Regions from separate parts of the Blastopirellula sediminis genome, predicted to be linked through region 2. Evidence: riboswitches for the same ligand, from Rfam matches in the RefSeq annotation. Region 2 holds a riboswitch; the other holds the start of a gene.
The links. Region 2 has a riboswitch for cobalamin ahead of LOC68_RS04080 (TonB-dependent receptor plug domain-containing protein). Riboswitches for the same ligand answer to the same signal wherever they lie in the genome.
Positions count from the first base shown of each region.

Region 1: linked by a shared signal. The riboswitch ahead of metE (5-methyltetrahydropteroyltriglutamate--homocysteine S-methyltransferase) and the one ahead of LOC68_RS04080 (TonB-dependent receptor plug domain-containing protein) in region 2 are both predicted to bind cobalamin.

Region 1 is NZ_JAJKFT010000002.1:225,011-229,208, forward strand. Features, by position in the region: gene metE (5-methyltetrahydropteroyltriglutamate--homocysteine S-methyltransferase) at 1-1,809, opposite strand, end outside; cobalamin riboswitch at 2,065-2,287, opposite strand; tRNA gene LOC68_RS01575 (tRNA-Arg) at 2,567-2,640, shown strand; gene LOC68_RS01580 (hypothetical protein) at 3,265-4,113, opposite strand; gene LOC68_RS01585 (polysaccharide pyruvyl transferase family protein) at 4,183-4,198, opposite strand, start outside.
Region 2 is NZ_JAJKFT010000004.1:62,290-66,487, forward strand. Features, by position in the region: gene LOC68_RS04070 (DUF1559 family PulG-like putative transporter) at 1-885, opposite strand, end outside; cobalamin riboswitch at 1,192-1,367, shown strand; gene LOC68_RS04080 (TonB-dependent receptor plug domain-containing protein) at 1,476-3,356, shown strand; gene tadA (tRNA adenosine(34) deaminase TadA) at 3,567-4,067, opposite strand; gene LOC68_RS04090 (DUF1559 family PulG-like putative transporter) at 4,168-4,198, opposite strand, start outside.

The DNA.
Region 1 (4,198 bases), on a different contig from region 2:
GCGGACGCCAGCCTTTTCGAGGTCTTCCACTTCGTCTCGAATCGCCAGGGCGATTTGCCGGGCAGTTTCGCTCCGCGGTTGATCGTCGCGGACGAACGACCAGCAGAGGATCGTCACCGGTCCGGTCAGCATCCCTTTGACCGGCTTCGTGGAGCAGGACTGCGCAAATTCGATCCACTCGACCGTCATCGGCCGCGGGCGAGAAACGTCGCCGTAAATGATCGGCGGCTTCACGCAGCGACTGCCGTAACTTTGCACCCAGCCGTTGCGGGTGATCGCGAAACCGGCGAGCGACTCGCCGAAATATTCGACCATATCGTTCCGCTCCGGTTCGCCGTGCACCAGCAAGTCGAGCCCGACTTCTTCCTGAAACGCGATCACTTCGCGAATTTGGGCCTGCATCGTGGCGACGTACGTCTCGTGCGAGAGTTCACCCTTGCGGCGTTTCGCTCGGGCCTGGCGAATCTCGGCCGTCTGCGGAAACGATCCGATCGTGGTGGTCGGAAACGCCGGCAAGCCGAGCGACGCTTGTTGCACCGACCGGCGCTGCGGGAAGGAACTGCGGCGGCGCTGCATATGTTCGTCAACGAAGGCGACGCGACCTTGCACTTGGGGCGAAATGACCCGCTCGGAGGTTTGACGGCTGATCATCGCCTGGCGATTCGCTTCGAGCGCTGCCCGAGTAGCGTCATCGGGCCCAAGAATCGCGGTGGCGATCAACTTCACTTCGGCCAGCTTTTGCTTGCCGAACGCGAGCCAACTTTTCAGTTCGTCGTCGAGGTCGGTTTCGGCGTCGAGATCGACCGGGGCATGCAACAGCGAGCAGCTCGGCGCGATCTGCACCCGATCGGCGCCCAACTGGTCGACCAACGGTTGCGCGAAGGCAAGCGCCGCGATGGCGTTGGTTCTCCAGATGTTCCGTCCTTCGACCAGGCCAAGAGAGACGACTTTGCCGGCGGGAATGACGTCGACCAAGGAGGCCGCGTCTTCCTTGCCGCGGACGAGATCAACATGCAGACCGGCGGTCGACAGGTTGGCCGCCAGCGACAGATTCTCGGCCAGCGGACCAAAGTAGGTCGCCAGCATCACGTTCAACTGCGGCAGTTCAGCGGCGATCGTGCGATAGGCGGCGACCAGCGACTCGCGCTGTTTGTCGCTCAAATCGGTCGCGAGGATCGGTTCGTCGATCTGCACCCAAGTCGCCCCGGCGGTCGAGATCTGCCGCAGCAGTTCGACATAGGCAGGCAGCAGCGCGTCGAGCAGATCAAGTCGATCGCCGGTCGCACTGCGCAGCTTGCCGAGCGAAAGGTAGGTGACCGGGCCGATCACGACCGGCCGGGTAGCGATGCCGAGAGCTTGCGCTTCGCGCAGTTCGGCGAGCGGTTTCGTCGCATCGGGCGTGAAGGTTTGGTTCGGTTCAAACTCCGGCGTCAGGTAGTGATAGTTGGTGTCGAACCACTTGGTCATCTCGAGCGCTTTGATCTCGTGCGGCAGTTGCACGCCGGGCGCCTGACCGCGGGCCATCAGGAAATAGCGCTGAAGATGCGTGACATCGAGTGTCGCAAACCGCGGCGGGATGACGCCGAGGGCGACCGACATGTCGAGCATCTGGTCATAGAGGGAAAAATCGTTGCTGGGGATCGAGTCGATGCCGGCCGCGAGTTGCAGCCGCCAGTGTTCGGCCCGCAGGTGAGCGGCGACTTCCAAAAGTTGTGCTTCCGACGTGGCGCCGGACCAATACGACTCGACCGCTTTTTTCAGTTCGCGGTCTTTACCGATACGAGGAAAACCTAAATTGGCGGATAGCATGTACGCTTACCTTTGCAAATGCGCATTCGTAGCGCAGCAGGAGCGGAGTCCGACAGTCGAAGCTGGGACGAGGCCTGCGCGCGGAAACGGAAAGAAAACGGCAGTAAACTTGCTCAGTCGCTACAAAGCGTGGGAGCGACGATTGGGCGAGCGAGTTCGCCGTAGCGCAGCAGGAGCGCGCACATCAAGAAATGATGTCATCGTAGGGATCTCCATGTCGCCTCCATCCCCGAAGGCGTATGACGAAACTGCACCTTGCGGCGCAGGCGACTGGCAGGTCTTCGGACTTCCAGACTGGGGCAGGGCGGTGAGCCTTGCTGTTCCTACTGGCCGTTGCTTTCCAATCCAACGAGGATCAGTGCTTACCGACGGCGTTCGTTTCTGGTTACCGCAGCGGGGGCTGTCCCGGTCTCTCACCGGAGTTCCCTCTTTCGACGCTCCACAAAAATGGGAGCGAACCAATCACGCCGCCAAGCTATCCGATGAAGAAGGACCTCGTCAACCGGCGGTTGCAAACCACTCGCCAGCGGCCGGCAAAACGGTGCGTTCGGCAAGCCGCCGTAGAAAGCAGGCCTGCATAACCGCCGCGACCCGTAAACCCGGCGAAGTAGATAAGGCGAATGCCAGCAATCGTTTACGCCGACGAGATTTTTTTCCAAATGACCCCGGAGAACCGCCAACGGCCCCTTTACGCATCGGGGTAGGACGGCTAAACTTTGTGATCTGCCGAGGGACGCTGACGTCCTCAGGTAAGGTTGCGGATGTAGCTCAGCTGGATAGAGCGTCGGTCTACGAAACCGAAGGTCGCAGGTTCGAATCCTGCCATCCGCACTCACGAAAGCCGCGAGTCTTCAAGGACTTGCGGCTTTTTTCATGCGCATTTCTGAACGCTTGGATCTTTCCAGAACGGTCAATTTTGGTCTCTTTTAGGCCCCATTCGCGCACACAGTGCGCACAAGCTTTTTCGGCGGGACTAGTTTGGCTGACGTTGATTAGGGCCGTGTCGGTTGAGCCCCATCCGACGTTGCGTCGCCGATGTGAACTTCTTGATACAGGGACGGGCAGTCTTGTTGCTCTCATCGATGGAACTATTGGCTGCCTGAGAGCTGAATTCTAATTACGTAATTACGGTTCTTGGGGCGAACCGTCGTCGGATTGGTCAAATCAGTTTCACGCTGCATCGTAGCTGCCAGGTGTCAATTATCAACTCCGCGATGAGTGACCTAGTAGCCGCATTCGTAAGTCCATACCGAGGGCTAGACAGTTCGCAGGAGGGCATGACGCATCGACCTCTGCGACTCCGTACTGTTGAAAGCGGCACAGCAAGCTCCCTCAAGCATCCCAAAACCATGAATACGACGGCTGCTCCGTTCAGACGTGGAGGTAATCATGCGACTTGCTGCGAATCGCTCGGTCCATGTGAGAATCGTTAGACCGAAATAACTCTAGAATCCGCTAAGCCGTAACTTGAAAGCATCCTAGTGATGCGGCGAGTCCGTTCATGTGGTTGGCGCTTGCGCCATCCTTTTCGTAACGGCAGGGTTCGGAAAACATTTCCAGAAGGTAACGTTTCAAGTCCGGGCCGAAGCCTGCGTCGTCGAAGTTGAGGAATCGCTTGCCGCGACATTGCGCTTGGATGGAATCGTATTGGGGATGTTTCCCCCAGAAACCGATGCGTAGTCTCTCATCCCGAATGGAAACTGGCTTCACACCTTGTTTTGCGATGGCGTGGTTCAGAATGGCCGTCTCGGCAAGCAGACCGAAATACCGATCATTGGTAACGAAGTCTTTCAGGTCGACGTAGGCGTCGAAGACCCATTTGCGGCGGAAATAGGCGGGGCAGTGGGTTTCAAAATTGAAACGCGGGTAGCCAAGACGCTTTAGTTGTTCGTACGTTCGCCACAATGATTCCATCCAGATTCCGCGTCCGCGCTTCGTGATTTTGTCCATATCTTCGAGGTAGTAGGACTTACGAGCTTCCTCTAAGGTAAGCCTGTCTAGCAGAACGTAGTCGTCGCAAAAATAGAGAAACTCGTGCGTTAGTTCCGGAAGCAGGGACGAGGCGAAGAGAAGTTGGAATTGATTGACGATCGGCGTTTGAAATCGGATTGGCGCCGCCAGGTAGTCGTGCGGAATATGTTCGACAATCGTAGTGTCGTCCGTGAGGAATGTCGGTCGATCCCCCACGATCCAAACTTTGCCGACGTCAGAAAAATGCTTGGCGACGCTGCGGAGCGAAATCAGGATCTCAAGGTCGTTCGCGGAACTGTGTTTGAGGAAATAGACGATATCCACTGATTTCACCGCGTAACGCGAATTGAAGAGCAAGACAACTTGTCGAAAAGGAAGGGGCGAGTCGATATTCGCAATCGACTACCAGAACTCGGTA
Region 2 (4,198 bases):
CTGAGCGTAAACCAAGTAGCTGATCTTTTCCGAGAGTCTAAAAGCGGAGCCGTCTCCCATCGCAGCGATGACGATGCTGGGATGTTCTGAAGAAGGTCGAGGCGCCGAACCGCGAGCAAGATCGTACTTATCGCCGTTGATCGACATCCAAGTGGCCGATGGGGGATTCACGACGGTCGCTCCGCTGGTGAACCATGACATCACGACTCCACTTTTTAGCCCGTAGGTCGCTGGAGGAGCTGGAGGAGGTGTACCAACGACTTGGAGCGTTGGCGCGAGTACATACCAATCGGATGCCTGCAGGTTCTCTGAAAGCAACAGCGTATTGCTGAGCCCATCCTTAATGGATGCGTCCGTGATTTTCGGCTTCGGCGTACTGGGCGCCAGACTGCCGCGATATGCGAAGATGCCGTTTTCCGATCCTTCCATGGTATAGACGCCGGTCGAAGCGAGGATGCCCTGACTCGCCCTGCCGCCGTTTGCGCAGTACGAATTGAATGCACCGAGCCAGTCTTCGCGATTGCTGGGGCAAATCAACAGGTTAATCCGAGGAGTCAAGGTGCTGGGGGGCGGTGTGACAGTACCGGTGTAGGAACTCCAGTTTTCGGAAAGTGCGGTTTGTTCGACATACGGAAAGATCGCTTGAATCCAGGTCTGGTCATTCGCCACATTCATTGGCTCGACATAACCCGGAAAGTGCTTTTTGTTGATCGTGAATTGCGTCACGCCCAGCGCTAATTGCTTTTGATTATTAAGACAAGTCGTTTGTCGCGCGGTTTCGCGCGCATAGTTTACCGCGGGCAACAGCAAGCCTGCCAAGATGCCGATGATGGCGATAACGACCAATAATTCCACGAGGGTGAAACCGCGACGAGCCAGAGACATTCGCTTCGCTCCGTGATAAGCGCGAAAAGCCAGCATGAGGAAAAGGGAGAAGGGAAGCTAGCGCAGGAAAAGCCTTGCCAGAACTTCATTTTGTCAAAACCGTGCGCCTAAGTCCAGACATTGGATCGCGTTAGCGGGAATTCCGGCCCCCTGAACCCCAGATGGTAAGGGAAATTCTCCACAGAATGCTGACATATCCTCCGCAGGCTTCAAAATGGGAAGAATTCGAGTAACCCGCAGGATAGGAAAAAGCCGATGACTCATGCGTCAATCTACGTTTTCCGCATAAGCCTGGGAAACGAGCAAGGACGCACGTTTCGCCGGATTTCAGGGAAGCGGAGTGAAAAGCTCCCGCCGCCCCGCGACTGTAACGAGGACGAACGCCCCGAAAAACCACTGACCTTAACGGTCCGTTAGGGTTGGGAAGGAGGGCCAGTAGAACGAATCGGAGCCAGGATATCTGGTCCGGCGAAGTCACTATTCGAATCAAGTTTTTCCTCGAGGGAAGGGAAACGATGCGATTTCGCTGGACTTCGGCATGCGCAGTAGCCGCATGTCTCTCGTGGTTACCAACCACGCTCCCGGCTCAAATGCCGGAACCTGAATCTCCCCTGGCCGAGACCGAGATCGCGCCGCTCGACAATTCGGAGCAAGAGATGACCTTGCCCGAAGTCGAAGTGGTCGGACGGCTCGACTCCTTTCCCGCCAATCCGTTACCGGATGACGCCGCGATCACGCCGACTGGAACGACGGTCGCCGTCGGCAAGACCGGCAGTAGCGTGACGGTCATCACCGCTGAAGAAATTCAGCGAACCCAACAAACGACCGTCGCCGAGGTGTTGCGGCAAGTGGAAGGGCTCAACGTGGTCCGAACCGGCGGACCGGGCGGCGTCACCTCGGTCTTCATCCGCGGCGCCAACTCGCAGCATACCAAGGTGATTCTCGACGGCATTCCGATCAACGATCCGAGCAATGCCGGACGCAGCTTCGACTTCTCGACCTTGTCGACGCAAAACATCGAACGGATCGAAGTGTTACGCGGCCCGCAAAGCTTGCTCTACGGTTCCGACGCGATCGGCGGCGTGATCAACATCGTCACCAAACGCGGCGAAGGCCCGACTACCGTTACCGCCTTGGTGGAAGGAGGAAGCTTCAACTCTTCCAACACCAGCGTTACGGCGAGCGGCGGTAACGATCGCTTTTATCACTCGACCAGCATCGGCTATCAAGGGACCGATGGCTGTAGCGCGGCCCAGTTCGCCAATGGCAATCCGGAACGAGACGGCTATTACAACGGCACCATCTCGGGGAGGTACGGCTGGACTCCGTCGGAACTGCTCAACGTCGACTATGTCTTTCGTTACGCGGACGTCCATGCGGCGGTCGACGATCAGCCGTTCGGCGCGCTGCCGGTCGACAACTTGATTCGTTCGAACCTGAGTGACGTCTTCTACGAGAAGATCCAGCTCCAGTCGTTTCAGCTCGACGGCATGATCGAACACCGCGTTGCGCTCGATCACACCGACTACAAACGAGTGGACACCGATCCTGGCTTCTTTGACCCGCAGTACAACGGTCGGACTCGGCAATTTGAATACCAGCTGAACATGCTGCTGCTGGAAGACAATATCTTCTCCGTTGGCGTCAATCATCTGAATGAAGAGGCGTCAAACACGTCGACGCCGCGGGTCAGCCAGTATTTGTCGGGCGTCTATCTGCAAGACCAGTATCAACTTGGCGATCGTTTCTATGGCACCGCCGGCGTTCGCTGGGACGATCATAGCGTTGCGGGAACGGCCCAGACCTATCGTTTCACCGGTTTGATCGACGTGTGGGAAATGGGGGCGGAGATTCACGGCAGTATCGGTACCGGTTTCCGGGCGCCGTCGCTTGCCGAAAACCTTTTTCCGTTTGGCAATCCGAATCTGCGACCTGAACGTAGCCAAGGCTGGGATGCTGGCGTCACCAAGTACGTCTTCGATCGTCGTGGCTCGGTTGACGTGACCTACTATCGCAACGACTTTGAAGACTTGATCGCGTTCGACTTCGCAACATTCTCGCTCGAGAACATCGGCCGAGCTCGTTCGAGCGGAGTCGAAGTGGTTGGCGTTTGGGGTTGGGACGAGCGGACGGACCTCCGCGCGACCTACACGCTGACCGACACGTACGACTATGACAACGATCGCCCGCTGCAGCGACGCCCACGCAACAAGGCGACGCTGGGAATCGAACGTCAAGTCGCCTGCGATGCGACGGTCAATCTCTACTTGTTGTACGTCGACAACCGGTTTGATACGACCGGACCGCTGCCGTCGTACATCACCGTGAACGTCAGCGGAACGTACGACCTGGCGCAGGACGTCACCTTGGTCGGCCGCATCGACAACTTGTTCGACAAGGACTACGAAGAAGTCCCCGGCTTCGGGACCTTAGGGATCGGCGCCTACACGGGGCTACGTGTGGTTTACTAATCGATAAGGGACGCAGGCCCGCAGTAACTATCTGCGGGCCTGTTTTCTTTCGTAGCCCGAAGCGCAAGCGAGGGAAATGCGGTCGCAAAGTAAATGACGAATGTCGAAGCTCGAATGACGAACTCTCTTTCCTTCGACATTCTGGTTTCGACATTCGTCTTTTAGCCCAACGCATTTCCCTCGCTTGCGCTTCGGGCTACTAATGAAGCTTTACTTCTTCCCTTCGGCTCGTCGAGCCCGGAAGAACTCGGTCAGCACCGCTCCGCATTGTGGCGCAAGAATGCCGGGGATCACTTCGCAGCGGTGATTCAGCCGTGAGTCGTTCAGAAGGCTGTAGAGCGACGTGACGGCGCCGGCTTTCGGATCGACCGCGCCGAAGACGACCGTCGGGATACGCGCTTGCAGGATGGCGCCGGCGCACATCGGGCAAGGCTCAAGCGTCACATACAACGTGCACTCTTCCAGCCGCCAGTTTTGCAGCGATTCGGCTGCTTGCGTGATTGCGATCATCTCCGCGTGCGCGGTGGGATCATGCAACGTTTCGCGCTGATTGTAGGCGGCGGCGATGACTCGATTGTCATGGACGATAATGGCGCCGACAGGCACTTCTTTTTCGCGCGCCGCCTGCTCGGCCAGTTCGAGCGCCTGATGCATGAAGATCTGGTGGAACGAGGGGAACTCGAACGGACGTGGTTCGACGGTATCAATCATGCGATCAGGCAACTTTTAAAAACAAAAAAAGCGTCCTCTCGTGAGAAGAGGACGCTGCAATTGTACTGAAAAACCATGGTCCCGAGATAACGGGGAACGGTTACAGACTCAATTCCGTACCCTTGATCGGC